Regions from separate parts of the Streptomyces sp. NPDC054765 genome, predicted to be linked through region 1. Evidence: riboswitches for the same ligand, from Rfam matches in the RefSeq annotation. Region 1 holds a riboswitch; each other region holds the start of a gene.
What was found. Region 1 has a riboswitch for cyclic di-AMP ahead of ACWGJY_RS01425 (transglycosylase family protein). Riboswitches for the same ligand answer to the same signal wherever they lie in the genome.

Region 1 (4,204 bases):
CCTCGATGCGCAGCAGCTGGTTGTACTTGGCGACGCGCTCGGAGCGGGCCGGGGCGCCGGTCTTGATCTGGCCGCAGTTGGTGGCGACGGCGAGGTCGGCGATGGTGACGTCCTCGGTCTCACCGGAGCGGTGCGACATCATGCACTTGAAGCCGTTGCGCTGGGCCAGCTCGACGGCGTCCAGGGTCTCGGTCAGCGAGCCGATCTGGTTGACCTTCACCAGCAGCGCGTTGGCGGAGCCCTCCTCGATGCCGCGGGCGAGGCGCTCGGGGTTGGTGACGAACAGGTCGTCGCCGACGAGCTGGACCTTGGCGCCGAGCTTGTCGGTGATGACCTTCCAGCCGGCCCAGTCGTCCTCGAACAGCGGGTCCTCGATGGAGACCAGCGGGTAGGCCGCCACCAGCTCCTCGTAGTACTCGGTCATCTCCGCGGCCGAGCGGTCCTTGCCCTCGAACTGGTACGTGCCGTCCTTGTAGAACTCGGAGGCGGCGACGTCCAGGGCGAGCGCGATGTCCTGGCCGGGGGCGTAACCGGCCTGCTTGACGGCCTCCAGGATGAGGTCCAGGGCCTCGCGGTTGGAGCCCAGGTTCGGGGCGAAGCCGCCCTCGTCGCCGAGGCCGGTGGACAGCCCGCGCTCCTTCAGGACCTTCTTGAGGGTGTGGTAGACCTCGGCGCCCCAGCGCAGCGCCTCGGAGAAGGACTCCGCGCCGATCGGGGCGATCATGAACTCCTGGATGTCCACGTTGGAGTCGGCGTGCGAGCCGCCGTTCAGGATGTTCATCATCGGCACGGGCAGCACGTGCGCGTTCGGGCCGCCGAGGTAGCGGAACAGCGGCAGGTCGCTGGCCTCGGAGGCGGCGTGCGCGACGGCGAGGGAGACGCCCAGGATGGCGTTGGCGCCGAGCGAGCCCTTGTTGTCGGTGGCGTCCAGGTCGAACATGGCCTGGTCGATCAGCCGCTGCTCGGTCGCGTCGTAGCCGACGAGCTCCGGGCCGATCTGCTCGATGACGGCCAGGACGGCCTTCTCCACACCCTTGCCGAGGTAGCGGTTCGGGTCACCGTCGCGGAGCTCGATGGCCTCGAAGGCGCCGGTCGAGGCACCGGACGGCACGGCGGCACGGCCCGTGCTGCCGTCGTCGAGGCCGACCTCGACCTCGACCGTGGGATTACCTCGCGAGTCGAGAATTTCGCGGGCTACGACGACGTCGATGGACGGCACGTTGTCTCCTTCGTGGGTGTCTGGAGGTTCTGCAGCACGAGCCTAACGGCCCCGGGCGCGTCCGCTTGCTTTTGGCCCGCTCCGTGGGACTGAACGGCCCGGAAAACTTCCCAAAAGCCCAGTTCACTGGATGTTTGAGCGCATTGTTCGCCGAACGGGAAAAACGCGGAAAGGGGCCGGTCACCGGCGTGCGACCGCCCCGCCGCGACCCGGGTGCGTCGCGGGTACGGCCCGGGTACGGCCCCGGGTACGGCCCGGGACGGAGAAGCCCCGCCACGGCGCGCTGGGGGGAAGTGCGCGCCGGGCGGGGCGGTCTCACGGAGGAGGAAGGGGGCCCGCCGCTCGGGCCCGCCGGAATCCCGGTGAGGGGAGGTCTCAGACGTGGAGCTTCTGACCCGGGAAGATCAGGTTCGGGTTGCCGCCGATGACCGACTTGTTGGCCTTGTAGACGGACTTCCAGTCGGTGCCGTGCGCCTTGGCGATCTTGGCGAGGGTGTCGCCCGCCTTGACGGTGTAGTTGCCGTGACCCAGGGACTTGCGCTCGGTGGAGCGCGAGGCGTGCTGCTCGGGGGCGGCCGGGGCCTTCTTCGCCTCGGTCCTGGTGGTGCCCTGGTCCTGCTGGGGCGCGGACTTGGTCTGCGCGGAGCCGGAGGTGTCGACGTTGGCGGCCGGGCCACCGGAGGTCAGGTTGCCGGCGCCGGCGCAGGACCAGGCGCCGGGGCCCTGGAGCGCGAGGAGCTTCTCGGCGGCGGAGATCTGCTGGGATTTGCTGGCCAGGTCGGCGCGCGGCGCGTACTGGGTGCCGCCGGCGGCGGCCCAGCTGGAGTTGGAGAACTGCAGGCCACCGTAGTAGCCGTTACCGGTGTTGATCGACCAGTTGCCGCCGGACTCGCACTGGGCGACCTTGTCCCAGGTGGAGACCGAGGCGGCGGAGGCGGAGGTGGCGCCCATCAGCGGGACGGCCACGGCAGCACCGGCGATGCCGGCGAGGGTGGCGACGCGGACGGCCTTGGACGGACGACGGTGCTTGCCCTTGATGATCAGCATGGTTGGTTCGTTTCCTCACCGACGCCTACGAGGTGAGCTGTCGGGTTCGGACTGTGAGCTGCCCGGCCGTGTGCGCGTGGCGCACGTGGCTTCACCCCAAGCCGGTTGACCCGCTTTCGCGAGTGGGGCCGGCACTTACCTTGGGTCCCCCGCTCCTGCCTTCGGCGCTTGCGCGTCAACTGCCTCCGATCACCGGCAGGATTCGGCGTGTGATCGAAGGGCCCGCTTTGGCGAGCGGTCCTGACGTTAAGCAGTAATCCCCTTGGGGTTCAAACCCCACCATCTGAACCAAGTTGAGCTTTTTTGATCACGGGTTGGTCACATACCCGCAGGTGAACCCCGGTTTGACGGGGCCGGACGAACCGGGGTCCACCACAGTCAACGAGAGCCTTGTCTCACTTTCCCCAAAAGCGGGCGAAGGCGGCGAACTAGCCCGCGATGTGCCCGAGATCGAGCAGTTGGCCCGGCTTGATCAGGTCGGCGTCCGAGCCGATGACGCCCTCGTTGCGGTCGTAGAGGGCGGGCCAGCCGCCGGGCAGCCGGTGGGCCTGGGCGATGGCTGACAGCGTGTCACCCGGCCGCACGGTGTAGTTGCCGTCGGCCGCCGGGTCCGTGCGGTGCACATCATCGCCGCGCGAGGCGTGCCGGCCGCCGGAGGACCTGCCGTCGTCGCCCCCCTCGCCGACCGCACCGCCGCGGTGCCTGCCCTTCTCGGGCGTCCCGTGCGGGGTGCCGGTGGTGTCCGTACGGCTGCCGCCGTCGGACGGGTCGGCGGACGGCGACGGGGCGTCGCCCCGGCCGCCCGGCGTCGCGGAGCCGGACGGCTCCGGGGCCGGGGACGCACCGCCCGAGCCGGGGGAGTCCGAGGGATCGGGCGAGGGCGCCGGGTCGGACGGCCGGCCGCCGGGCCTGTCGTGCGTCCCGGAGTCCGAGTCGGACGGCCGGCCGCCGGGCCCGTCGTGCGTCCCGGCGGAGTCCGAGCCGCCGTCCAGGCCGGAGGAACCGGACGAGTCCCAGGGGTCCGAGGAGCCGCCGGCGTCCGACGGGTCGGGCGAGGGGGTGCTCGTGCTGCCCGGGTCGACCTCCGGCGTGCGCCCGCCCTTGGTCAGGCCGGCGCTCACCGCACAGCTCGACCAGACGTCCGGGCCACGGGCGTCGAGGATCGACTCGGCCACCGCGATCTGCTGGGCACGGCTGGCGAGGTCGGGGCGCGAGGCGTAGGCCGCGCCGCCGTAGGTGTCCCACATGTCCTGGGTGAGCTGCAGCCCGCCGTAGTGGCCATTGCCCGAGGCCGCGCTCCAGACGCCGGCACTCTCGCACTGGGCGACCTTGTCCCAGGTCGTGGTGTCGGCGGCGTGGGCGCCGCTCGCGGCGAACAGTGGCAGGGCGAAGCCCGCGCCGGTCACTCCCGCCGTGACAAAGATGGCCGGTGCTTGACGGGGGCGACGGTGTCGGCCGTTCCCGGAACGCATACGGATGCCTTTCGCGCGGCGGTTGAGTTGTACGACGAGCTCTGCGAGCTGCTCGACGGGTCACCCACCGGCCGACGCGCACGAGGCGCACCAATACACCGGTCCCCCACATCACCGCTTCGGCCGATCGAGTGAAGCCCGTCGATCGTCGGTCGAAAGGTAGCCGGGGTCACGGGTAGTCACAAGTCGGTGTAGCGCAGATCACGTAAAGGTCACACTGCTGACTCGGCGTCACTTCTGGCCTTGTCCCTGGTCAGGCCGCTCGGGCGAGAACTCCACCGGCAGCGACCGCAGTCCGCGCATGATGAGCCCGCCGCGCCACCGCAGATCGCCGGGTTCCGCGGCGAGCCGGAGGTCCGGGAGCCGGGTCAGCAGCGTCGCCAGAGCGGTCTGCCCTTCGAGCCGGGCGAGCGGCGCACCCAGGCAGTAGTGGATGCCGTGCCCGTACCCCAGGTGCTGGTTGTCA
Region 2 (4,204 bases), on a different contig from region 1:
AGCACCGCGCCGTGTTCGTCCCACGACTCCCCGGTCCGGGCCGGCAGTTCCACGGCGTACATCCACTCGACCTTGCGCCGCAGCTGGGTCAGCAAGGCCGTCAGGCTGGGGCTGCCGGCCGCCTGGGCCAGCGTCTCGTGGAACCAGCCGTCCAGTTGGCGCAGATCGGCGGGGCTGCCGTGACGTGCCCGCTCACGACCGAGCCGTACCAGGCCGCGGAGTACCTTCAGGTGGGCCGGGCTGCGGCGGGCGGCCGCGCGGGCGGCACCCAGCGGCTCCAACAGGGCGCGGACGTCGAGGAGATCGGCGGCCTCCTGCGCGGTGGGCTCGGCGACACAGGCGCCCGCGTGGTGGCGGGTGGTGACGAAGCCTTCGGACTGCAGGGTGCGCAGCGCTTCACGGACCGGCACCCTGGAGACGCCGTACCGGGCCGCCAGGATCTCCTCGATCAGCCGGCTCCCCGGCGCCAGCACACCGGAGACAATGTCGTCGCGAATCGCCGTGCACACCGCATGCGCGGAAATATGGCCTCGCATCTTCCGTGCCTCCGCCGTAATCCCCTGGAAACGCCGCCGGTCGGCAGCTTTTCCGCGACTCTATTCGACCGGAACGGCTTTTCCGGCGGACTCCGGTTATTCATGGATATTTTTTGGCCAGAAGCAGTGGCCACCGGCGTATCCGGTACCCACCCACCGCACGCCGGATACGCCGAAGCCCCGGCCGGGTGGCCGGGGCTTCCGGAGGGCGCCGCGTGACGCCGGCGCTGTGGGACGCACGGCCGGGCGGGGCCGCAGGTCAGACGTTGACGCCGTGTGAGCGCAGGTACGCGACCGGGTCGATGTCCGAGCCGTAGGCAGGGCCGGTACGGGCCTCGAAGTGCAGGTGCGGGCCGGTGGCGTTGCCGGTGGCGCCGGAGAGCCCGATCTGCTGGTCCGGGGTGACGTGCTGACCGACCGAGACACCGAGCGACGACAGGTGACCGTACTGGGTGTACGTCCCGTCGTTCATCTTGATCACGATGTTGTTGCCGTACGCGCCGCCCCAGCCGGCCTCGACGACGGTGCCCGCGCCGACGGCATGGACACTGGTGCCGGAGGCGGCGTGGAAGTCGATGCCGGTGTGGCTGCCCGAGGACCACAGGCCGCTGGAGGCCTTGTAGGCGGTGGAGACGTAGGAGTTCGCGACGGGGGCGACGAAGGTGTTGAGGCGCTTGCGCTCCGCCTCGCGGGCGGCACGCTCCTTGGCCTTACGGGCGGCCTCGACGCGCCGCTTGGCCTCTTCGACCTGCCTCTTGGCCACGGCTTCGGCCTTCGCCTTCGCTGCCGCGGCCTCGGCTGCCGCCTGCTGCGCGTCGGCCTGGGCCGCGACATGGTTGGCGAGCTCGTCACCCAGCACGACGGCCCGCTGCAGACCGGTGTCGTGGGTGCGTGCCTCATCCGTGGCCGCCAGCGCCGGCGAGGCCACGGAGGCGACAACGCCGCCGGCCGCGAGGGTGGCTATGCCGGCGATGTTGCGGGTCGTACGAGCGGGGTGGTTCGCACGACGGTGCTTCCCGGTGGCACGCATGAACGCCATGTGCTGGCTTGTCCTTTCCTTCCGTCTCGCCTACCGGGTTAGCTGACGGGTTCGGAGCAGGAAGGTCTCCTACGGGCTCCTCCGGAAAGGAGTCCGATTCACCCCAAGGGACACTGGGTCCCCGGCTCCCCTGGCTCGCGCCGTACGGGGACTCGGCGATGACTGCCCGGTGCCACTGTTGTGGCGGAGTTGTGACGAACAGCCGCACCGACGCTAAGCGGGACAACTTTCAATCAGCAAACAGATCCGCATTTTTGTGCGGGATGCCACAAGAACCGGGCCGCAGGCTGCGATAAACCGGACATACAACGGCTCCCGTGACGGACGTACGCCACGGGAGCCGCTTTGTCGATTTATGACCTTCTTTCACATGGCGGGACTAACCGCCGACGACCGTCACCTCACCGATGCCCAGCGCCTTGACGGGCTCGGCGATCTGCGCCGCATCCCCCACCAGGACCGTCACCAGCCGGTCCACGGGGAAGGCGTTGACGGCCGCCGCGGTCGCCTCGACCGTGCCGGTCTCCGCGAGGCGAACGTACAACTGTGCCTGGAAGTCATCCGGAAGGTGCTGCTCCACCTGATCGGCGAGGGTGCCCGCGACGGCTGCCGCGGTCTCGTACTTGAGCGGCGCGACGCCGACAAGGTTCTGTACGGCGACATCCCGCTCGTCATCCGTCAGCCCCTCTGCCGCGAGGGTGCGCAGCACCTTCCACAGGTCCTCCAGCGCCGGGACTGTGGAGGCGGTGTCCACCGAGCCGCTGATGGCGAGCAGCGAGGCACCCGTGGCTCCCTCGGGGGACGTGGGGGCGGTGGAGCGGAGCACCTGGCCGAAGGCGCGCACCCCGTAGGTGTAGCCCTTCTCCTCCCGCAGCACGCGGTCCAGACGGGAGGTGAGGGTGCCGCCCAGGCAGTACGTGCCGAGGACCTGCGCGGGCCACACCCGGTCGTGCCGGTCGGCACCGATACGGCCGATGAGCAGCTGCGTCTGAACGGCGCCGGGACGGTCCACGATCACCACGCGGCCGGTGTCGTCGGCGACGATCGGCGAGGCCTTCAGCGGCTCGGCCGTCGAGCCGCTCCAGGCGCCGAGGGTGTCCGCGAGCGCCGCTTCGAGGTCGACACCGGTGAAGTCACCGACGATGACGGCGGTGGCCGTGGCGGGCCGTACATGGGCGTCGTAGAAGGCGCGGACGGCCGCGGCATCGACGCGCCCGACGGTCTCCTCGGTCCCCTGGCGCGGTCGCGACATACGGGACGTGGCCGGGAACAGTTCCTTGGACAGCGCCATCGCGGCGCGCCGGGCCGGGTTGGCGAGCTCGTGCGGGATCTCGTCGAGGCGGTTGCGCACCAGCCGCTCGACCTCGCTCTCCGGGAAGGCGGGAGCGCGCAGCGCATCGGCGAGCAGGCCGAGCGCGCGGTGCAGCCGGGACGCCGGCACTTCGAGGGAGACCCGTACGCCGGGGTGGTCGGCGTGCGCGTCCAGTGTGGCGCCGCAGCGTTCCAGCTCGGCGGCGAACTCCTCCGCGTCGTGCTTGTCAGTGCCCTCGGACAGCGCCCGTGCCATGATCGTGGCGACGCCGTCCAGCCCCTCGGGCTCGGCGTCCAGCGGAGCGACGAGGCTGATCTCGACCGCGACGACCTGCTGGCCGGGGCGGTGGCTGGTCAGGAGCGTGAGCCCGTTGGGGAGTTGGCTGCGGTCGGGGGCCGGGAAGGCCCACGGCTTGGGCGCGCCGCCCCGGGGCTGGGGGTGAAAGTCCATGCTGCTCACGGGGGAATCGGCGTGGGTGGTGGCGTCGCTCACTGGTCCTCCCCTTCCTCGGTGTCGGCGGCGTCGGTCGGCTCGGTGGGCTCGTAGACGAGCACCGCGCGGTTGTCGGGGCGCAGCCGGGCCTTGGCGGCCGCCTGCACCTCCTCGGGGCTGATCTCCAGGACACGCTGCACGGCGGTCAGCGCGAGCTGCGGGTCGCCGAACAGGACGGCGAAGCGGCACAGTTCGTCGGCGCGGCCGCTGACCGTGGCGAGCCGGTCCAGCCATTCGCGCTCCAGCTGGGCCTGCGCCCGTTCCATCTCCTCCGGGGTCGGGCCCTCGGCGGCGAAGCGGGCCAGCTCCTCGTCGACCGCACGCTCGATGTCGGGGACCTCCACCCCGCCGGACGTCTTCACGTCCAGCCAGCCCAGCGAGGGCGCACCGGCCAGCCGCAGCAGGCCGAAGCCGGCCGCCACGGCACTGCGGTCGCGGCGCACCAGCCGGTTGTAGAGACGGGAGGACTCACCGCCGCCCAGGACGGTCAGCGCGAGGTCCGCGGCGTCCGCCTCACGGGTGCCGTCGTGGGGCAGGCGGTAGGCCGCCATCAGGGCCCGGGAGGGCACGTCCTCCTCGACGACCTCGCGCAGCTCGCCGCCGATGACGTCGGGCAGCGTGCCGTCCCGCGGCGGCTGCTTGCCGTCGTGCGAGGGGATCGAGCCGAAGTACTTCTCCACCCAGGCCAGCGTCTGCCCGGGGTCGATGTCGCCGACGATCGACAGCACGGCGTTGTTGGGCGCGTAGTACGTCCGGAAGAACGCCCGCGCGTCCTCCAGAGAGGCCGCGTCCAGGTCGGCCATCGACCCGATGGGCGTGTGGTGG
Region 3 (4,204 bases), on a different contig from region 1:
GGGTGTAGTAGAGGTCGATGTAGTCGGTGCGCAGACGAGTGAGGGATGCATCGACCGCGGACTTGATGGTGGCGGCGGACAGGCCCTTGTAGTTGGGGTGGGAGCCGACCTTGGTGGCGATGACGACATCGGAGCGATTACCGCGGGAGGACAGCCAGTTGCCGAGGACGGTTTCGGATTCGCCGCCCTTGTTGCCGGGGACCCACGCCGAGTAGGCGTCGGCGGTGTCGATGAAGTTGCCACCGCCCGCCACGTAAGCGTCCAGCACGGCGAACGATTGAGCCTCGTCGGCCGTCCAGCCGAAGACATTGCCACCGAGGGACAGCGGGGAGACGGAGAGCGAACCGAGGGAACGACTGTTTCGGGGGTTTTGTGTCGTGGCCATGCGTTACTACAGCGTCGGGGGGAGCGGAAGTATTCCTTCCGCTTACACCCCCGACCCCCGGCCCTCGACCCCCGGCCCCCGTCCGCCGCCTCCTCAGCGGTGTCACACGTGCAGGCCGTGATCGCGTAGCCACGGCATGGGGTCTATCGGGTCGCCGGCGTCGGGGCGTACCTCCAGATGGAGGTGCGGACCGGTGACGTTGCCGGTGGCGCCGACGCGGCCGATGACGTCGCCCGTGCCGACCTTGCCGGAGGTCTTCACCATCGAGGACAGATGGCAGAACCAGAGCTCGGTGCCGTCGTCGAGGGTGAGGACGATGCGGTAGCCGTACGAGCCGGCCCAGCCGGCCTGGGTGATGGTGCCGGAGTGCACCGCCTTGACGGGGGTGCCGGTCGGCGCCGCGAAATCCTGTCCGGTGTGGTCCGCCGCCCAGCGGTCACCGGACTGGCCGAAGCTCGCGGTGAGGGTGTACGAGGAGACCGGGGTGATGAAGTTCTTCGCCAACTTGGCGAGGCGTGCGGCCTCCGCCTTCTGACGGGCCGCTTCTTCGGCCTCGTGCTTGACCTCCATCTCGGCCGCCTTCTTGGCTGCTGCGGCCTTTTCGGCCGACTTCTGGTGCGTGGCGGCTTCGCTCTCGGCCTTCTGGAATGCGGTGTGTTCGGCGGTCTCCCGGGCCTCCTGATCGGCGGCGCCCTGCTGCGCGTCGGCCTGCTGGAGGATGCGGCTGCGCAGCGCCTCGCCGAGCCCCGAGTCCGTGCCCGTCCGGGTGGCCCGGGTGAGCGGCCCGGAGGCGTCCTGCGCCGCATCGTCCGTGGTGGAGGCGGAGCCGGCACCGTCGGCCGCAGTGGAGTCCGCGCCCGGGTCGGATATGAGGTCCCCGATGCCGGGGACGGAGGTGGCGTCCGGCAGGTTGTCGGCGAGGTCATCGGCCATCGCGCCGACGTCGGGCATCGAGATCGGGACCGGCGGGCGGCCCTCGGCCGTGGCCATGCCGCCGGCTCCGACCGCCGCGATGACGCCGACGCCCAGGACCGTGCCGCCGCGGGCGAGTCCGCCGCCGCGCTGCTTGGCCACCCGGTGCTTGCCACGGACCGAGCGGGGGGAATCCTCGGTGGGATTCCATTCCTCCCACGGTCCGTCGTTGTTGCTGTCCGCATCACCGGGGCCCTGGAAGGCACCTCGGTCATCGAGGTCGTAGGCGGACGGACCCTCGGGGGCAGGCCTGTTGGACGCCACGGGGGCGCTCTCCTTTCCTTCCTTCTCGCCTACCGGGTTAGCTGACGGGTTCGGAGCAGGAAGGTCTCCTACGGGCGCCCGCTGGCGGGGAGCGTCCGATTCACCCCAAGGAAGTGGTTCCCCGGTTCCCTTGGTGCAGTTCGAGGTGCTGGAGGTGCGTGAAAAGCGCGTGCGGGATTCGGCGTCGGCGCGCGGTGCCGCCTCTTGCGACGGCTGGGACGACCGCGCTGCGTTATCGGACAGTAATAGAGATCGCATCCGAATTCCAAGCCTTCGCGTGAATCCATATGGGCTCCGCGGGAGCTTCGGCGTGGACTTTTTCGGCCAACACAGCTACAAACCGGGCGAGTTGACCGTGCGGCTCTAAACGATCTCCCGTTGATTGTGCGTCAGTTGTTATGCGGAGGGGCGCCCCTCCGTCACGGAGCGTGAGAGCAGTAACGTCGGATCATGGTCGTCAACGTCGGGAACACCGGGCACACCGGGCACACCGGGCACACCGGGAACGTCGAGAGCGCTGCCACCGGCGCATGGGGAGTGGCGGAGCGGTACCGGGAGTTCTCCTGGCATCAGGCGCGGGGGCGGTCCGGGGCGCACGCGGAGCTGAGCGCGCGGATCGGCCAGGACCCGGAGCTCTGCGATCTGCTGTCGGGATCGCTGCCGGCCGGCGGCAAACAGCAGCCGGACCTCCTGCTCGCCGCCGTCCGCTATCTCGACGGCCCGCACGCCGAGCTGGGCCCGCGCGGAGAGATGGCGTACGGGCGCTGGCGCGAGTGGACGATCCGGCACTGGGACGAGGTGCGCGCGGTGATCATGCAGCGCTCCGCCCGGACCGACGAGCCGGGCCGCTGTGCCGCGCTGCTGCCGCTGCTCGCCCGCCTGCCGCAGCCCCTGGCGCTGCTGGAGGTCGGCACGTCGGCAGGACTGTGTCTGCATCCCGACCGCTATCGCTACCGGTACGACCGGTACGACCGGCACCACCGGTACGAGAATGACGCCGCGGCGGGCGGGGGCGCCCTCCGGGGCGATACCCCACGCGGCGATACCCCACAGGGAGACACCCTCCGGGGCGATACCCCACAGCCAGACCCCCTCCGGGAGGATGCCCCACAGCCGGACACCCTCCGGGCCGAGGTGGGGGAACCGGGCAATCCGCTGGTGTTGGGGTGCCGTACGGAATGGGCGGCCGACGAGCTGCCCGACCGGCTGCCGCGCATCGTCTGGCGGGGCGGTATCGGCCTCGATCCGCTCGACCCGGTGGCCGAACCGGACGATCTGCGCTGGCTGCAGGCGCTCGTCCGGCCGGGCGATGAGGAGCGGGCGGCGCGGCTGTCCGCGACCGTCGACGCGGTGCGGCCGGCGCCGCGGCCGCGGATGGTGCGCGGCGATCTGGTCGACGAACTGCCCGCGCTCGCCGCCGAGGCGCCGCCCGAGGCGCCGTTGGTGATCTTCCACAGCGCCGCGCTGGACCACCTCCCGCCCGCCCGACGCGAGGAGTTCGCACAGCTCGTCCGGTCGCTGCTGCGCGGACGGCCCGGCGGCGGGCACTGGATCTCCCACGAGCACCACTCCGTCCTGCCCTGGATCACCCCGCCGGCGCACCGCTCACCGCACCCCGATGACACGCTGCTGACCCTCGCACTGGACGAGCGCCCGGTCGCGCTCACCGGTCCGCACGGCGAGAGCCTGCACCGGCTGCCGGGCGCCGGGGGCATGTCCGCGAACTGAGGGCGCGTCCGGCTGCGGAGGGCGCGTCCGGCCGCGGAAAGGGCGCGTCCGGGAGCGGCGGCCGTGCCCAGGCGCTGAGGGCGCGTCCGGGGGCTGAGGGCGCGTCCAGGAGCTGAGGGCGCGTCCCGGGGCTGCGCGGACGCCCCGCACGCCCCCCGGCCCCCTGCGGCCCTCCGCCCTCCTCTCCGCCCGCCCCTACGCTCCCATCGGCCGCTTACGCCCCATCAGCCGCTTACGCCCCCATCGGCCGCTTACGCCCCCATCGGCCGCTGCACCGCCAGCAGGGCCATATCGTCGGCCGGGGCACCGCCCGTATGCCGTGCGACGTCTTCGGTGAGGGTGTCCAGGAGGGCGTCCGGGCCCGCGAAGCGGCAGCCGCGCAGTCTGCTCGACGGGTTGTAGAAGCGGCCCAGCAGGTCCCGGGCCTCGGTCACACCGTCGGTGAAGAACAGCAGCAGGGCGCCGGCCGGGAAGAACGTCTCGTCCGACCGGTCCGGCCAGCTCGCCACCTCGCTCATCCCCAGGGGCAGCGCGGGCGCCGCGGGCACCAGCTCGCACAGACCACCGTCCGGGGTGAGCAGCAGCGGGGACGGGTGGCCCCGGTTGAGGACGCGCAGTACGGACTGCCCGTTGGCGGGGATCTCGGCCAGGACGGCAGTGGTGAACCCCTCGAACTGATCGAGCCCCGCACGCCGTCCGCCCTCCCGTTGCAGCGCCCGCTCCAGCCGGCCCGCCACCGCCTCCAGGGTCGTCTCCTGTTCCGCCGCCTCACGGAAAGCGCCGATGACGATCACCGCGGCCTCCACCGCCTCCAGCCCCTTGCCCCGTACGTCGCCGACGATCAGCCGTACGCCG
Region 4 (4,204 bases), on a different contig from region 1:
GGAAGACGGTCGGGAATTCCAGGCCCTTGGCGGTGTGCAGCGTCATGAGCGTGATCACGCCGCTGCCGTCCTCGTCCTCGTCCGGGATCTGGTCGGAGTCGGCGACCAGCGCGACCCGCTCCAGGAAGTCGGAGAGCGTGCCGGGACCCGGGGCGGCAGCCTCCGAGGCCGCGGCCTCACCGCGGTCCTGTTCGAACTCCAGGGCCACGGCGGCGAGTTCCTGGAGGTTCTCGATCCGGGTCTCGTCCTGCGGGTCGGTGGAGGCCTGGAGTTCGGCGAGGTAGCCCGTGCGCTCCAGGACCGCTTCCAGGATCGTGGCGGGGCCGGCGCCGGACTCGACGATGGTGCGCAGCTCCTCCATGAGGACGTTGAAGCGCTTGACGGCGTTGGCGGAGCGGGCCGCCATGCCGTACGCCTCGTCGACCCGGCGCAGCGCCTGCGGGAAGGTGATCTTCTCGCGCAGGGACAGCGCGTCGATCATCGCCTCGGCGCGGTCGCCGATGCCGCGCTTGGGGACGTTCAGGATGCGGCGGAGCGGGACGGTGTCCTCGGGGTTGGCGAGCACCCGCAGATACGCGAGGACATCGCGGACCTCCTTGCGCTCGTAGAAGCGCACCCCGCCGACGACCTTGTAGGGCAGTCCGACCCGGATGAAGATCTCTTCGAACACCCGGGACTGGGCGTTGGTGCGGTAGAACACGGCGACATCGCCGGCCTTGGCGTCTCCGGCGTCCGTCAGCCGGTCGATCTCGTCGGCGACGAACTGGGCCTCGTCGTGTTCGGTGTCGGCGACATAGCCGGTGATCTTGGGGCCGGCGCCGGCGTCCGTCCAGAGGTTCTTGGGGCGGCGGTTCTCGTTGCGCTCGATGACGGCGTTGGCAGCGGACAGGATCGTCTGCGAGGAGCGGTAGTTCTGCTCCAGCAGGATCGTGGTCGCGTCCGGGTAGTCCTCCTCGAACTGGAGGATGTTGCGGATCGTGGCACCGCGGAAGGCATAGATGGACTGGTCGGCGTCACCGACGACGCACAGCTCGGCGGCGGATTCGGCGGGGCCGACCAGCTCGCGTACGAGGGTGTACTGGGCGTGGTTGGTGTCCTGGTACTCGTCGACGAGGACGTGGCGGAAGCGGCGGCGGTAGTGCTCGGCGACATCCGGGAAGGCCTGGAGCAGATGGACCGTCGTCATGATGATGTCGTCGAAATCCAGGGCGTTGGCCTCGCGCAGCCTGGACTGGTACATCGCATACGCCTGGGCCAAGGTCTTCTCGAAGCCTCCCCCGGACTCCGTCTGGGAGGTGCCCCCAGCCGCCGTCCCGGCGAAAGTCTCCTCGTCAATGAGCTCGTTCTTGAGGTTGGAGATCTTCGCGCTGAAGGACTTGGGCGGGTGGCGCTTGGGGTCCAGATCCAGATCGCGGCAGACCAGGGCCATCAGCCGCTTCGAATCGGCGGCGTCGTAGATCGAGAAGGAGGACGTGAAGCCCAGCTTCTTGGACTCGCGGCGCAGGATGCGGACACAGGCGCTGTGGAAGGTGGAGACCCACATGGCGTTGGCCCGCGGGCCGACGAGCTCCTCGACGCGCTCCCTCATCTCGCCCGCGGCCTTGTTGGTGAAGGTGATCGCGAGGATCTGGCCGGGGTGGACATGGCGCTCGGCGAGCAGATGCGCGATGCGGTGGGTCAGTACCCGGGTCTTGCCGGAGCCGGCGCCGGCGACGATCAGCAGCGGGCCGCCGGTGTGCACCACGGCGGCCTTCTGCTCGTCGTTGAGCCCCTCCAGGAGCGTCGCCGGGTCGAGGGCGGGACGGGCGGCGCCGTCGCGGTAGTACGCCTCTCTGGGCGGGGGCGCGTCGAACCTCCCGCCGAAGAGATCCGCGGGGATCTCCTCCGGGGCCGGGCCGTGCTCGTCCTCGGGGGGTGGGGGAGGGTGCTCCTCCTCGCCCTTGTGGCCGAGGTCCGCCAGGAAGCTGTCGTCAAAGAGGCTGCTCATCGCCCACCGAGTCTAGGCCGCCGCACTGACAGTCCGCCGCGGAGTGGCCAATTGCGGGCCGTTTACGGAGCGGGCGTGGCGCCGGGGCAGGTCAGGGGCACGGAGCCCGGGACACACCGGGCGCCGCCTCGTCTACCCGAATCCGACATCTGTCACAACAACCCCCGCATCGCGTTCAGGTCACAAAAAGGTTTCGGGCATATCGAACATCAGCCTTCACAGGAGCCACACGAGTTGGCTAACGTCCTCGCTCAGGCAGCCCGCCTCCCCGTGGACGACAGGTCCGCACGGGCCGCCCACGCCGAGTCCGGCCCTGCCCTCAGGCACCCGGAGCCGGGGACCCACCAGCACCACCGGGGTGAATCGATCAGGACTGCCGCCGACAGCGGACGTCCGGACCGTAGGGCACGCCTTCCGTCAGCGACACCGCCCGAACCCGACAGCTAACCCGGTAGGCGGTCCACGGAAGGAGTCGCCGGCCTTGGCGTCGCACCGCAAGCCGCGCACCAGCATTCTCACCTCGCCCGGAGGCCGTCGTACGGCGGTCGGGCTCACCACCGCCGCCCTCGCGTCGGCCACCCTGCTCTCGCAGTCCGCCGATGCCGCCCCCCGGGCGCCCAAGCCCGGCGTCGAGGACGTCAAGCAGCAGGTCGACGGCCTCTACCACCAGGCCGAGGTGGCCACCCAGAAGTACAACGCCGCCAAGGAGCGCACCGACGAACAGCGCCACACCGTCGACGGTCTGCTCGACGCCTCCGCCAAGCGCGCCGAGAAGATGAACGAGTCCCGGCGCAGACTGGGCACCTTGGCCTCGGCGCAGTACCGCACCGGCGGCATGAACCCGACGGCGCAGCTGATGCTCGCCAAGGACCCGCAGCAGTTCTTCGACCGCAGCCACCTCATGGAGCGGCTGACCGGCCGGCAGAAGCAGGCCGTCTCCGACTACCAGGAGCAGCAGGCGGCGGCCACCCGGCAGCGGGCGGAGGCGACCCGCAGCCTGGAGCAGCTGCAGACGTCGCAGACCTCCCTCAAGGAGTCCAAGCGGTCCGTCCAGGAAAAGCTGGCCGAGGCCCGGCAGCTGCTGTCCCGGCTGACCGCCCAGGAGAAGGCCCGGCTGGCGGAACTGGAGCGCCAGAAGGAGGAGGCGGCCAAGCGCAAGGCCGACGAGGAGGCGCGCAAGCAGCAGCAGGACGGGGGCGGCCCGTCCGGCGGGCAGACCGGCGGCGGCGCCGGCGACGGGGGCTCCACCGGAGGTTCGTCCTCCGCCACGGCCGGGAAGGCCCTCGCTTTCGCCCGTTCCCAGGTGGGCAAGCCGTACGTCTGGGGCGCGACCGGGCCCAGCTCCTACGACTGCTCGGGGCTGACCCAGGCGGCGTGGAAGGCGGCCGGCGTCAATCTGCCGCGGACCACCTGGGACCAGGTCAAGGTCGGCCACCGGGTGGCCACCAAGGATCTCCAGCCCGGTGACCTGGTCTTCTTCTTCGACGACATCAGCCACGTAGGCATGTACATAGGCGGCGGCAAGATGATCCACGCGCCGCACCCGGGCGCCAGCGTCCGGGTCGAGTCGATCTACTACATGCCGATCTACGGGAGCGTCCGACCGGGCTGAGACCCGGCCCCCGCTCCCCCGCCAGGCCACCCCCACGGCCACTCCCACCCCCCGCACGCCACCGCACGGCCGTCGCCTCCGGATCCGGAGTGCGATGACCGCGCGGTGTGCCGTGGAAGGGCCGTGGAAGGGCCGTGGAAGGGCCGTTTGGTCCCGGGCCGCGGCGCCGCCGGTCCCGGGGCGCGCCCTGTCCGGGGTACGGGGCCCTGTCCCGGGGCCGTCGGCCGCGGCGCTCAGGTCCAGAGGACCGCAATGAAGATATTGGCCACCGTCAGGGCGCCGACCGTGCCGAACAGCGGCTTGGCGACCTGCTCCTCGTCCCGCTTGACGTAGACCAGCGCCAGGATGACGACCAGAACGGCCATCTTGATGCCGATCTTGATGGTGTTGACGCTGTGCCCCTGGGCCTGGTTGAGGCCGACCAGCACGATGCCGGTGACCAGCATCGTCAGCGCTCCGTGCAGCATCGCCGGGACAAAGCGGGCGGTGCCCGCGCTCATCGCCTTCATCTGGGTCAGAAAGCCGCCCAGCAGGGAGGCGATGCCGATGATGTGCAGGCCGACGAAGATATTGATTACTACGTCCATAGTGCGGGATCGTAGCCG

Region 2: linked by a shared signal. The riboswitch ahead of ACWGJY_RS13805 (M23 family metallopeptidase) and the one ahead of ACWGJY_RS01425 (transglycosylase family protein) in region 1 are both predicted to bind cyclic di-AMP.
Region 3: linked by a shared signal. The riboswitch ahead of ACWGJY_RS09820 (M23 family metallopeptidase) and the one ahead of ACWGJY_RS01425 (transglycosylase family protein) in region 1 are both predicted to bind cyclic di-AMP.
Region 4: linked by a shared signal. The riboswitch ahead of ACWGJY_RS15005 (NlpC/P60 family protein) and the one ahead of ACWGJY_RS01425 (transglycosylase family protein) in region 1 are both predicted to bind cyclic di-AMP.

The regions. Positions count from the first base shown of each region.
Region 1 is NZ_JBSHBP010000001.1:293,133-297,336, reverse strand. Features, by position in the region: gene eno (phosphopyruvate hydratase) at 1-1,219, opposite strand, end outside; gene ACWGJY_RS01425 (transglycosylase family protein) at 1,595-2,266, opposite strand; cyclic di-AMP (ydaO/yuaA leader) riboswitch at 2,274-2,443, opposite strand; gene ACWGJY_RS01420 (LysM peptidoglycan-binding domain-containing protein) at 2,695-3,672, opposite strand; gene ACWGJY_RS01415 (cytochrome P450 family protein) at 3,970-4,204, opposite strand, start outside.
Region 2 is NZ_JBSHBP010000017.1:51,640-55,843, forward strand. Features, by position in the region: gene ACWGJY_RS13800 (GntR family transcriptional regulator) at 1-536, opposite strand, end outside; gene ACWGJY_RS13805 (M23 family metallopeptidase) at 796-1,575, opposite strand; cyclic di-AMP (ydaO/yuaA leader) riboswitch at 1,588-1,743, opposite strand; gene ACWGJY_RS13810 (M16 family metallopeptidase) at 1,955-3,337, opposite strand; gene ACWGJY_RS13815 (M16 family metallopeptidase) at 3,376-4,204, opposite strand, start outside.
Region 3 is NZ_JBSHBP010000010.1:143,145-147,348, reverse strand. Features, by position in the region: gene ACWGJY_RS09825 (aldo/keto reductase) at 1-385, opposite strand, end outside; gene ACWGJY_RS09820 (M23 family metallopeptidase) at 488-1,621, opposite strand; cyclic di-AMP (ydaO/yuaA leader) riboswitch at 1,633-1,779, opposite strand; gene ACWGJY_RS09815 (DUF2332 family protein) at 2,072-3,349, shown strand; gene ACWGJY_RS09810 (PP2C family protein-serine/threonine phosphatase) at 3,601-4,204, opposite strand, start outside.
Region 4 is NZ_JBSHBP010000019.1:51,616-55,819, reverse strand. Features, by position in the region: gene pcrA (DNA helicase PcrA) at 1-1,987, opposite strand, end outside; cyclic di-AMP (ydaO/yuaA leader) riboswitch at 2,277-2,460, shown strand; gene ACWGJY_RS15005 (NlpC/P60 family protein) at 2,469-3,599, shown strand; gene ACWGJY_RS15000 (hypothetical protein) at 3,833-4,186, opposite strand.